DNA from 3 places in the Streptomyces sp. NPDC059917 genome. Region 2 is predicted to be linked to each of the others. Evidence: riboswitches for the same ligand, from Rfam matches in the RefSeq annotation. Region 2 holds a riboswitch; each other region holds the start of a gene.

Region 1 (3,919 bases), on a different contig from region 2:
GCCGGAGACGCAGAGCGCGGCCATGGCCGAGCCGGTCATGTCGACGTCGCTCGCGGAGTTGAGGACGGTGGGGTTGCCCTCGCCCTTCTGGTACGTCCAGCCACCGTCCGCATGCTGGTTGGCCCGGATGCGGGTGACCATCGAGTCGGTCAGCGCCTGCGGGATGCGGTCGGCGCCGCTCTGGGTCTTGGCGCCGCGCAGGGCGAGCGCCGCGAAGACCGTGCCGTTGAAGTTCCCGGAGGGGCCGAAGTAACCGGGCTCCGCCGTCTGCCAGTAGGAGTAGACGTGCGCGACGAGGTTGCGCGAGGCCGAGACCCGGGCCGGGTCGATGCCGGCGGCGTAGGCGTTGAGGGTGCCGCGCTCGTAGTCGGTGACCACCGGGGCGGCCTGCGGCCAACCCGCCGTCGACAGCAGGTTCCGGTAGACCGTGCGCGCGTTCTTCGTCATGTCGCCGCCCGGGTAGACGTCGACGACCGCGGTACCGGTGGCGGCGAAGGTGCTGAAGGCCCACTCGTTGGACAGGCCCGAGCCGGCGTACGAACCGTCCGCCGCCTGGAGCGACTTGAGGTAGGCGACGCCGTTGGTCTTGGAGGTGGCGATCTGCGCCGGCGAGGAGGTCGCCGAGGCGGGCAGCGCGGTGAGGACGAGCGCGCCGAGCGCGGCGGGCAGCGCGAGCGCGAGGCGGCGGGAGGTACGGGGACGGGACATGGCCTGCTCCTGGAAATCGGCGGACGCCGGCCGCTCGCCGCACGGGCCTCACGTCGCCGTCGTACGGACACGGCTGGGGCACGGGCCGCAGGGCCGCCGTCCGGAACGCGTGGTACGGCTTCCTGTTGCTGCATCGCCGTATGGGCATTCGGGCTCCGGAACGGCCCCCGCCGTCCCACACCGTTGCGCGTCAGCCCCGGATTCTCACCGGGTTCCCCCATGTGGCAGCCCTGGACGCTACCCGAGTGATCAAGCCACCGCCAGCCACCCGGTCCGCGGACGGACCGGGCCGCGCCGCGGGGACGCGGGCTGAGACGTAGGCCACCTTGACGCGTCCACGGAATCCGTGTTGCACTCCGGCTGATAACTGCTCAGCTCCAGGGGAAGCCGGTCGAATTCCGGCGCTGACCCGCAACCGTAGGCCCGGTTCGTCCCGGGCGAGTCGGAATGCCTGGGGCCGAAACACAGCACGAAGAGCGCCGTCGCGGACTACGGCGTGGTCGTAACAGCTCCTCCGTGGCCCCAGGGCCGTGCGGGGGCGGATCGCCACGCACGCAGCCGCCCGGCAGAGACGAGGGCCGCGGTGGGGACCGAACAGCAGGCGCAACGGACGCGGCCGAGACGGCGGTTCCTCGCGCTCGTCACCGCGTCCTTCCTGACGCTCGGTGCGGCAGTGGCCTTCCTCACTCCTCCCCCGGCCGCCCACGCCGACCCGATCGAGCAGTGCACGGCCGACACCGGCGCCATCGTGGCGGTGGACTTCGGCCCCTTCGGCGGCGCGGTGAGGCGCGGCTGCGACACCACCCCGACGACCGGGTACGAGCTGCTGCACACCGCCGGTTTCACGACCACCGGGACCGTCCACGACGGCCCCGCCTTCATCTGCCGCATCGGCGAGGGGTCCTTCAACTCCGGTACGCAGTACCCGACTCCGGAGAAGGAGCCCTGCACCGTCACCCCGCAGGCCACCGCGTACTGGTCCTACTGGATCGCCTCGCCCGGGCAGCGCAACTGGACCTACAGCCCGCTGGGCGCCATGGCCCGGACCCCCAAGCCCGGTGACGTGGACGCCTGGGTGTACGGCGCCACCTCCGTCGGCGGCACCTCCGGCAAGCCCGCCTTCACCCCCGACGACGTGCGGGCCGGCGGCGTCATCACCCCCGACCCCGCCGTGCCCACGGCTCCGCCCACGGTGCCCGCGGGGACGGTCGACGTACCGGCCGCCCTGCGCTGGATCACCGGGAAGCTGACGGACGGGGAGCGGGTCGTCGACGACGGGGCCACCGCACCGAACCACTTCCTCACCACGGAGGCCGTGTTCGCGCTGACCGCCACGGACCGCAGGAGTCCGGCGGCGAGGAAGGCGGCCGACTTCCTGGCCACGCCCGCGCAGACCGACGCCTACGCCTACCCGGCCGGCAAGGACGGCATCCCGGACGCCACCGCCGCCGCGCGCCTCGCGCTCGTCGCCGAGGCCACGGGCAAGGACCCGCGCGCCTTCGGCGGGCACGACCTGCTCGGCGACCTCCTGAAGTACGTGTGCCCGCGCGACATCGGTGACGGCGACCCCGTCGAAGGCTGCCTGACCAAGGGGGACTTCCGCACGACCGGCCAGTCCGACGCCCAGGCCATGGCCGTCATCGCGCTGATCGGCGGCGGCGTCACCCCGCCCGCCGCCGCCGTGCACCGGCTCGTCGGCCTCCAGTGCGAGGACGGCGGCTTCAGCGGCGTCCTCATCCGCTCCGGCGGCTGGTGCGACAGCGACCCGATCGCCACCGGCCTGATCACCCTGGCCCTCCAGCGCGCCGGTGGCCACGGCGAGGCCGTGCAGAAGGCCCGGGGCGGCCTCAAGAAGTCCCAGCTGCCGACCGGCGCCTGGCCCTCCGCCCCGTACGAGACCACCGGCAGCCCGGCCGCCACCGCCTGGGCCGCCCAGGCGCTGCGCGCCCTCGGTGACGACGCCTTCGCGGACGCCGGTCTCTCCTGGCTGTCCAAGCGGCAGCTCCCCACGGGCGGTTTCGGCTTCGACGAGAACGACACCGACTCCCGGATGTTCGCCACCGCCCCGGCCGCCGTCGCGGGCGCCAAGGGCGACCTGGTCCTGCTGACCACCAAGCCGGTCGACCCGACGCCGACCACCCCGCCCACCACCGCCCCGCCGACCGCCCCGCCGACCGGTGACGGCCCGGACCTGGGCAAGGGCACGGCGTACCTCGCCGACCGCGCCCGACTGGTCCAGGGCCGGTACTACGAGAGCGGCGCGGGCACCGGCTTCGCCGACTACGGCCTGACCATCGACGGCGCCTACGCGCTCGCCGCCACCGGCCGGGACAACACCACCCTGCGCAACATCGTCGACTTCCTCGACAAGGGCGGCAAGGACGGCAAGGGCCGCACCGTCAACGACTGGACGCTCATCGGCACCAAGTACGCGGGCGGCGGCTCCCTCGGCAAGACGGCCCTCCTCGCCGAGGCCGTCGGCCGCGACCCCCGCCACTTCGGCGGTCAGGACCTGATCGCCGCCCTCGCCAAGGGCATCTGCCCGGCCAGGAGCGAGACGCCCCAGCAGTGCGCGGCGAAGGGCAACTACACCTACGCCACTTCGGTCTTCTCCCAGTCCCTCGGCATCATCGCCCAGGTCCGCGCGGGCGAGGGCGCCGCCGCGGCCGAGCCCGTCGCCTTCCTCAAGGGCCTCCAGAGCCCCTCGGGGGCGTGGCCCAGCCTCATCGGCGAGCCCAGCCAGGACGAGGTGGACTCCACCGCGATGGCCGCCATGGCCCTCGACCTGCTGCCGGACGCCGCCTCGCAGACGGCCGTCGACAAGGCGATCGCCTGGCTGGCCGCCCAGCAGAAGGACGACGGCGGCTTCCCCGGCGCGTCTGGCAACTCCGTCAACTCCGCCGCCCTCGCCGTGCAGGGCATGTCCCTGGATCCGGCGAAGTACACCGACCGCATCGCCAAGGCGCGGACGTTCCTGCGTGCGCAGCAGAACGGCGACGGCGGCTTCCGGATCGCCAAGGAGGGCCAGGCCGGATCCGACGTCCGCGCTTCCGCCCAGGCGGTCGGCGGCGCCACCGGGATCTCCTTCGGCCTGCTGACCCGGGACCTGAACGGCACCACCCCGCAGCCCGTTCCCAGCACGTCCGGACAGGCTGCGGGCGGCACCGGCTCGCCCGTCATCGTGACTCCGGGCGAGAGCGGCGGCGCGGGC
Region 2 (3,919 bases):
CAGACGGCGCATGGCTGAACCTCCTCGGGCGTGGGGCCACCTCCCACCATCCCCCTCGGTGCCCGGCCCCGCCACCTGCGACGCTTCCCGTCGCGGCCGGGGGGCGCCCGCTGGTCCCGTCCGGTGACCACATGCTGGAAACGATTGGATCATCCGCGTGCCCCGTGCGAAGCTAAGGCCGTCGAAGGGGCGTAGCTCAGTTGGTAGAGCGTTGGTCTCCAAAACCAAATGTCGTAGGTTCGAGTCCTGCCGCCCCTGCAAGAACCCTTCGAAGCCCAGGTCGAACGCGCCGCGTTCACCCTGGGCTTCGGGCGTTCGGGTGGGTGCGCGGGGGCGCCCGGATCAGGTGTTGGGGACCTGTCGGATCAGGTGTTGGGGACCTGGAGGAGATCCCAGGTGGTGCGGCCGGGGGGCCAGGTGGCGGCGGTCCCGGTGAAGCCGCACGTGCGCTGCCACGCCTCGTAGCTCCTCTTGTCACCGGCGCCGATGACGTCCTTGTCGCGGCTCGACTCGTACCGGTCGCAGCCGACGGCGACCAGGCGGTCGTGCATGGCCGCCACGATCGGCGAGCGGCGGCCCGTGGTGAACCAGCCCGCGCCCGGGAACGGCTCGAACGTGGGCGCGGTGACGGGTGGCGCCCACCGCCAGGAGGTGATGGCGGTCCCGCCGCGGGGGTCGTGGGGGTCGGCGGTCGGCGGGCACTCGCCGTCCGGATAGCGGGGGGCGAAGTAGCCGGTGAGGTAGTTGCTGCGGCGGGGGTTGGAGTGCGACCAGACGCCGTTGCCCTGCCCGTGGTCCGCGGCCCCGGCCCGGATGGAGTTGCCGCCCTTGGTGTACACCGTGTCCGCGTCGAAGCCGGTGACCATCTCGGTGTGCGCGCCGTTGCCGAAGTTCACCCACGCTCCGGCGCTCGGGTACTCGGACCACTGGCCGCGGCGCTGCGCCCAGTCGGTGAACGCCGAGACGTTGTCGACCTTGGGCACGATCGCGTCGAGACCGACGTCGTGGTAGGTGCACCAGTCGAAGATGACGCACCACGCGACTCCGTCCTCGCCGAACTCGCGTCCCCACCGCGTGTAGTTGTCCCAGCCGACCGTGCTGTTCCAGCCCTCGTAGACCTGTTCGGGCACGGACATCAGGTGGTCGGTGAGCTGCCGCCACTGGGGTGAGGTGGTCATGGGGGTCCTCCAGGTGTGACAGGTGTGACGGGTGTGGCGTGGTGCAGGGGGCGGATTGCAGAGGAGGTGCAGAGGGGTGTGCAGAGGGGTGTGCGGAGGGGTGCGGTCGGGGTCGCGGGAGGCGACGATTTCCCAAGTGGTCCCCAGGAATGTGACGGCCAATGCGCCCCTGAGCTGCTGTATCGATTCAGCTCGGTCGGCGCCCCCCGGGGCGCCGCGGCCGGTGCGCCGACGTCGGGGCGCGGGTGGTCTGGCAGAATTGTCCGGGTTACCCCCGGGCGGCGCGTACCAGGAAACCGGTGTGAAACCGGTACGGTCCCGCCACTGTGACCGGGCCCTCGCGGGTCCGGGAGTCAGACACTGACGTGCCGCCTCTTCCTTTCGACTTCCTTTCGACCAGGGGACGAGGATCCCCCGGAGAGGCCCTGCCATGTCGCGTTTCCGTGCCGCCCTGCGCGCGCTCGCCCCGCTCGCCCCCCTGACGCTCCTGATACCGCTCGTCGCCTGCGGCGCCGCCGAGGAGGGAGCGACGGGCGACGGCGCGGCGCGGCCGACGTCCGGCGCCGCGGGCGCGGGGTTCCCGTACACCGTGACCAACTGCGGTGTGACCACGACGTACCGGGAACCGCCCCGGCGCGCCGTCGCCATGAACCAGCACGCCACCGAGGTGCTGCTCGCCCTCGGCCTCGGCGACCGGATGGCCGGCACCGCCTACCTCGACGACGCCGTCCTGCCCGCCTACCGGCCCGCCTACGACAAGATCAAGGTGTTGGCGAAGGAGTACCCGTCGAAGGAACTGCTCCTCGGCGCCAACCCCGACTTCGTCTACGGCGGTTACTCCAGCGCCTTCGACAAGTCCCAGGGGCGCGACCGCGAGACGCTGGGGAAGAGCGGTATCAACACCCGTCTCAGCGTGGAGTACTGCACCCAGGGCCCGGTCCGCTTCGAGCAGCTCAAGACCGAGATCACCGAGGTGGCCCGCACCTTCGGGGTGCCCGACCGGGGCGCGCGCCTGATCGAGGACGAGCAGCGCCGCATCGACGCCGTCGCGGCACGCGTGAAGGACAAGCCGCGCCCGAACGTCTTCGTCTACGACTCCGGGGAGACGGCGGCCTTCACCTCGGGCGGCAACGGCATCGGCAACGAGATCGTCTCCCTGGCGGGCGGGACGAACGCCTTCGCCGACCTGAAGGACACCTTCGGGGACGTGTCCTGGGAGAAGGTCATCGAGCGCAAGCCGGACACCGTGCTGATCTACGACTACGGCGGGACCGGCGTCGAAGCCAAGAAGCAGCGCCTGTTGAACGACCCGGCCCTCGCCCAGGTTCCCGCGATCAGGGACCGGCGGTTCGTCGTCCTGCCGCTGTCCTCGGCCGTCCTCGGGGTGCGCGTCGCCGACGCCGTCGAATCCCTCGCCGGTCAACTGCACCCCGACGCCCCGTGAGGGCGGACCGCCGCCGCACCCCGCTCGTCCTCGTCCTCCTCGCCCTGGCGCTCGCCGCCGGTGCGGTGGCGGGACTGGCCCTGGGGCCGGTGCGGATCCCCGCCGGCCAGGTGCTGGAGATCGTCGCGGACGGACCGCGCCCCGGTGCCTTCGCCTCCATCGTGTGGGACGTCCGGATGCCGCGCGTGCTGCTGGCGGCCGTGGTCGGCGCCGGACTGGCCGTGACGGGCGCCGTGCTGCAGGCCCTCGTGCGCAACCAGCTCGCCGACCCGTTCCTGCTCGGCGCGTCCTCCGGAGCCTCCGCGGGCGCCGTGGCCGTCATCGTGCTCGGCCTCGGCGCGGGCGTCGCGACCAGCGTCACCCTGCCCCTGGCCGCCTTCGTCGGCTCGCTCGGCGCGTTGGTCACCGTGTACGCCCTGGCCCGGCGCGGCGGGACCATGACCACCGGGCGGCTGATCCTCGCCGGGGTCGCCGTCCAGTACATCCTGTCCGCGCTCACCAGCCTGGTGCTGGTCCTCTCGGCGCGGGCCGAGGAGGTCCGCTCCATCCTCTTCTGGACGCTCGGGGGCCTCGGCGGGGCGCGGTGGGACGAACTGGCCCTGCCCGCGGCCGTCCTGGCCGTGGGGACCGGGCTGCTGCTCGGCCTCGCCCGGCCGCTGGACCTGCTGCTCGCCGGTGAGGAGGACGCGCGGACCCTCGGACTCGACACCGGTCGCTTCCGGGCCGCCGTCTTCGTGCTGACCTCCCTGGTCATCGGGGTGCTGGTGGCGTTCAGCGGTGCGATCGGTTTCGTCGGGCTGATGGTTCCCCATGCCGCCCGGATGGTCGTCGGCGCCGGGCACCGGGCGCTCCTGCCGGTGGCCGCGCTGGGCGGGGCGGTCTTCCTGATGCTGACCGACCTGGTCGCCCGTACCGCGGCGGCGCCCGAGGAGATTCCGGTCGGCGTCGTCACCGCCCTGGTCGGCGGGCCGTTCTTCCTGTGGATGCTGCGGCGCTCCAGCCGCAGCGAGGGGGTGACCGGATGACCGCGTCGCCCCCCTCGCGAGCGCTGGAACTGCGCGCCGAGGCCGTGCGTTACGAGGTGGACGGCAAGCCGCTGCTGCACGGCGTCGACCTCACCGCGCACCCCGGCGAGACGATCGGCGCGGTCGGTCCGAACGGCAGTGGCAAGACCACCTTGCTGCGCTGCGTGTACGGCACCCTGCGGCCCACCGGCGGGCGGGTCGTGCTCGACGGTGTGGACGCGGCCTCGCTGGGCGTCAAGGAACGGGCCCGCCGGGTCGCGGTCGTGCCGCAG
Region 3 (3,919 bases), on a different contig from region 2:
CGCCCGGACCCTCACCGCCGGTGCGCGCCATGACGACGTACACCTCGGCGGCGCCCGCACCCGAGATGAACTGCTTGACCCCGCTCAGGACGTAGTCGTCGCCCACCCGTTCGGCCCGGGTGCGCAGCGCGGCGGCGTCCGACCCGGCGCCCGGTTCGGTCAGGCAGTAGCTGCCGAGCGAGCGGGCCGAGCACAGGGCGGGGAGCCACCGGTCGCGCTGGACGCGGTCGCCGTAGCGGTCGATCATCCAGGCGACCATGTTGTGGATGGACAGGTATCCGGCGATGGAGGGGCACCCGGTGGCGAGGGCCTCGAAGACGAGGACGCCGTCGGCGCGGCTCAGGCCCGAACCGCCGTGCTCCTCGCGGACGTAGACGCCGCCGAGTCCGAGGTCGGCCGCCTTGCGGAGCACGTCCACCGGGAAGTGCTTGTCCTGGTCCCAGCCGACGGCGTACGGACCGAGCTGCTCCTGCGCGAAGTCGAGCGTGACCTCGGCGAGGGCGAGCTGATCGGGGGTCAGTGTGGTGGTCACCGGCTCAGCCCATCGTCGGGATGGTGAAGCTCGCGCCCTCCTTGGCCCCGGAGGGCCAGCGCGAGGTGACGGTCTTGGTACGGGTGTAGAAGCGGATCGAGTCGGGGCCGTGCTGGCCCAGGTCGCCGAAGCCGGACCGCTTCCAGCCGCCGAAGGTGTGGTAGGCGACGGGGACCGGGATGGGCACGTTGACGCCGACCATGCCGGCGCCGACGCGGCGGGTGAAGTCGCGGGCGGTGTCCCCGTCGCGGGTGAAGATCGCGACGCCGTTGCCGTACGGGTGCTCGGTGGGCAGCCGCAGTGCCTCCTCGTAGTCCGCCGCACGGGCGACGCACAGCACCGGGCCGAAGATCTCCTCGCGGTAGATCCGCATCCGCGGGGTGACGCGGTCGAAGAGGGAGGCCCCGGCGAAGAAGCCGTTCTCGTGCCCGGGCAGGGTGAACCCGCGCCCGTCGACGACGAGTTCGGCGCCCTCGTTGACCCCGATGTCGACGTAGCGCCGGACCCGGTCCAGCGCGTCCCGGCTGACCAGCGGGCCGAAGTCGGCGTCGGCGTCGTCGGAGCGGCCGATCCGCAGGGTGGCGATGCGCTCCCCCAGGCGGGCGACCAGCGCGTCGGCGGTCTCCTCGCCGACGGGGACGGCGACGGCGATCGCCATGCAGCGCTCACCGGCCGAGCCGTAGCCCGCCCCGATGAGGGCGTCGACGGCCTGGTCGAGATCGGCGTCCGGCATCACGATCATGTGGTTCTTGGCGCCGCCGAAGCACTGGGCGCGCTTGCCGTGGGCGGCGGCGGTGGCGTAGATGTGCGCGGCGATCGGCGTGGAGCCGACGAAGCCCAGCGCCTGCACCCGGGGGTCCGTCAGCAGCGTGTCGACCGCCTCCTTGCCGCCGTTGACCACGTTGAACACGCCGGGCGGCAGCCCCGCTTCGAGGAACAGCTCGGCGAGGCGCAGGGGTACGGAGGGGTCCCGCTCCGAGGGCTTGAGGACGAAGGCGTTGCCGCAGGCGAGCGCGGGGGCGGCCTTCCACAGCGGGATCATCGCGGGGAAGTTGAAGGGGGTGATGCCCGCGACGACGCCGAGCGGTGAGCGCAGGGAGTGCACGTCGATGCCGCTCCCGGCGTTGTCGGTGAACTCGCCCTTGAGGAGGTGGGGGATGCCCGCGGCGAACTCGACCACCTCCAGGCCGCGTTGGATGTCGCCGTGGGCGTCGGCGACGGTCTTGCCGTGTTCGGCCGACAGCAGTCGGGCCAGTGACTCCCTTTCGCCCGCGATCAGTTGCAGGAAGCGCAGCAGTACACGGGCGCGGCGCTGCGGGTTCCACTCGCCCCACTCGCGCTGCGCCGCCTCGGCGTCGGCGATGGCGGCCTCGGTGTCGGCGCGTCCGGCGAGCGGGACCCGGGCCTGGACGGCGCCGGTGTTGGGGTCGTGGACGTCGGCGAAGAGGCCGGACGTGCCGGTGGTGTGCTTTCCGCCGATGAAATGGGTGAGTTCGCGGACCATGGGAGCCTGCTCTCGTCAGGTGAGGATCCGGGGACGGCACGGCGCACCGGCGACCGGACCCGGTTCGGGTCCGTCGCGTGGGGTGCCGTGGGACAGGGCTGCCGGGGGCGGCCCGAGAGCTAGAGCGCGGGGGTCGCCGCTCGCTCCGCCGGATCACCAGGGTCGTGGGTACGGACCGGTGCCATGCGTGTCTGCTCCATCCTCGTGGACAACACGGAACGTTCCGCGGCCGGTAACCTGACTCCCGGATCACCGCGTGCCGTCCGCCTCGCCGACGTGACAGCGTCAGTGGCGTGTGGAGGGCAGCACACTCCCCGGTCACAGTGGCGGGACCGTGCCGGATTCACACCGGCTTCCCTGCACCGCGGACCTTGTGCCACGAACATATAGTTGGACGTCCTAGTAAGTCCACCCCCGCCGCCCCCGCCACGCCCACCGGCCCGGGCGGGCGACCGGCCCGCTCAATCGCCCTCGGTGACGACCGGGTAGGGCACGAAGGTGCTGCTGTTCTCGTCCACCGCGAGCGTTCGCCCGAGCGGGGGAGCGGCGCGCTGGGGGCATTCGAGGCGTTCGCAGAGGCGGCAGCCCATGCCGATCGGCGTGGCGGCCGAGGCGTTGGCGAGGTCGAGCCCGTCGGAGTAGACCAGGCGGGAGGCGTGCCGGATCTCGCACCCGAGGCCGATCGCGAAGGTCTTGCCGGGCTCGCCCCAACCGCCGCGGTGCCGGGTGACGGCCCGGGCGGTCCACAGGTGGCGCGCGCCGTCGGGCATGGCGGCGATCTGGACGTGGATGCGGCCGGGGGCGGCGAAGGCCTCGTAGACGTTCCACAGCGGGCAGGTGCCGCCCGCCCGGGAGAAGTGGAAGCCGGTGGCGGACTGCCGCTTGGACATGTTCCCGGCCCGGTCGACGCGGACGAAGGAGAACGGGACGCCCCGCAGGCGCGGCCGCTGGAGGGTGCTGAGGCGGTGGCAGACCGTCTCGTAACCCAGGCCGAAGCGCACGGTGAGCTTCTCGATGTCGTAGCGCTCCTCCTCGGCCGCCGCGTGGAAGGCCGGGTACGGGAGCACCAGCGCCGCGGCGAAGTAGTTCGCGATGCCGATGCGGGCCAGCGACCAAGCGGCCGAGCCCGCCTCGAAGTCCTCCGAGGCGAGGGCGGACAGACCCGCCCCGTGTTCGAGGAGCGCGAGCTGGGTGGCCATGCGGAACGCCTGCTGCCCGGGGAGCAGGCGCGGCGACAGGTGCAGGGTCCGCCGCGCGGGGTCGTAGCGGTGCAGCCGGTCGGCGTCCGGGGCCAGGCGTACGCCGTGCCGCTCGGCCAGCCGGTCCGCGAGGGCGGGCAGTACGCCGCCGGGGCGGATGCCGATCGCCTTCGCCAGGGCCTCGGCCGCGAGATCGGTGTCGTGGAGGTAGTTCTGGCGGCGGTAGAAGAACTCGCGGATCTCCTCGTGCGGCGGCCGGGGTCCGCCGACGGTCCCCCCGGCCCTGCCGTCCGCGGCGTCCGCGAGCCGCTCCGTCAGGGCCACGTTGCGCCGCCCCAGGTCGAGCAGGACCCCGGCGAGGGCCGGCAACCGCTGGACCAGCTCGGCCAGTTCGGAGGCCGAGACCCGGGCGGCCGTGATGTCGTCGGCCAGGGCCTCGCGCAGGTCCGCGAGGGTGCGCGCGCCGTCCCGCTCCGCGAAGAAGCCCGGATCGACGCCGAAGGCCTCCGTGAGCCGGAGCAGCACGGGCACCGTGAGCGGGCGGGAGTCGTGCTCCATCTGGTTCAGGTAGCTGGGGGAGATCTCCAGTCGGCGCGCCAACTCGGCCTGGCTGAGCCGCCGCTCCTCGCGCAGCCGCCGCAGCCGCGCCCCCGCGTAGGTCTTGCCCATCGTGCCCCCCGTCGC

What was found. Region 2 has a riboswitch for cobalamin ahead of ACFWAR_RS22260 (ABC transporter substrate-binding protein). Riboswitches for the same ligand answer to the same signal wherever they lie in the genome.
Region 1: it holds a riboswitch for cobalamin, as region 2 does, so the genes downstream of both, ACFWAR_RS16080 (prenyltransferase/squalene oxidase repeat-containing protein) here and ACFWAR_RS22260 (ABC transporter substrate-binding protein) in region 2, are expected to answer to the same signal.
Region 3: it holds a riboswitch for cobalamin, as region 2 does, so the genes downstream of both, ACFWAR_RS05260 (CoA-acylating methylmalonate-semialdehyde dehydrogenase) here and ACFWAR_RS22260 (ABC transporter substrate-binding protein) in region 2, are expected to answer to the same signal.

The regions. Positions count from the first base shown of each region.
Region 1 is NZ_JBHWLC010000023.1:77,767-81,685, reverse strand. Features, by position in the region: gene ACFWAR_RS16085 (hypothetical protein) at 1-708, opposite strand, end outside; cobalamin riboswitch at 851-926, opposite strand; cobalamin riboswitch at 1,044-1,182, shown strand; gene ACFWAR_RS16080 (prenyltransferase/squalene oxidase repeat-containing protein) at 1,292-3,919, shown strand, end outside.
Region 2 is NZ_JBHWLC010000038.1:45,962-49,880, forward strand. Features, by position in the region: gene ACFWAR_RS22245 (hypothetical protein) at 1-12, opposite strand, end outside; tRNA gene ACFWAR_RS22250 (tRNA-Trp) at 186-258, shown strand; gene ACFWAR_RS22255 (peptidoglycan-binding protein) at 366-1,178, opposite strand; cobalamin riboswitch at 1,427-1,562, shown strand; gene ACFWAR_RS22260 (ABC transporter substrate-binding protein) at 1,609-2,622, shown strand; gene ACFWAR_RS22265 (FecCD family ABC transporter permease) at 2,586-3,647, shown strand; gene ACFWAR_RS22270 (ABC transporter ATP-binding protein) at 3,644-3,919, shown strand, end outside.
Region 3 is NZ_JBHWLC010000006.1:4,307-8,225, reverse strand. Features, by position in the region: gene ACFWAR_RS05265 (acyl-CoA dehydrogenase family protein) at 1-532, opposite strand, end outside; gene ACFWAR_RS05260 (CoA-acylating methylmalonate-semialdehyde dehydrogenase) at 537-2,036, opposite strand; cobalamin riboswitch at 2,246-2,432, opposite strand; gene ACFWAR_RS05255 (short-chain fatty acyl-CoA regulator family protein) at 2,498-3,904, opposite strand.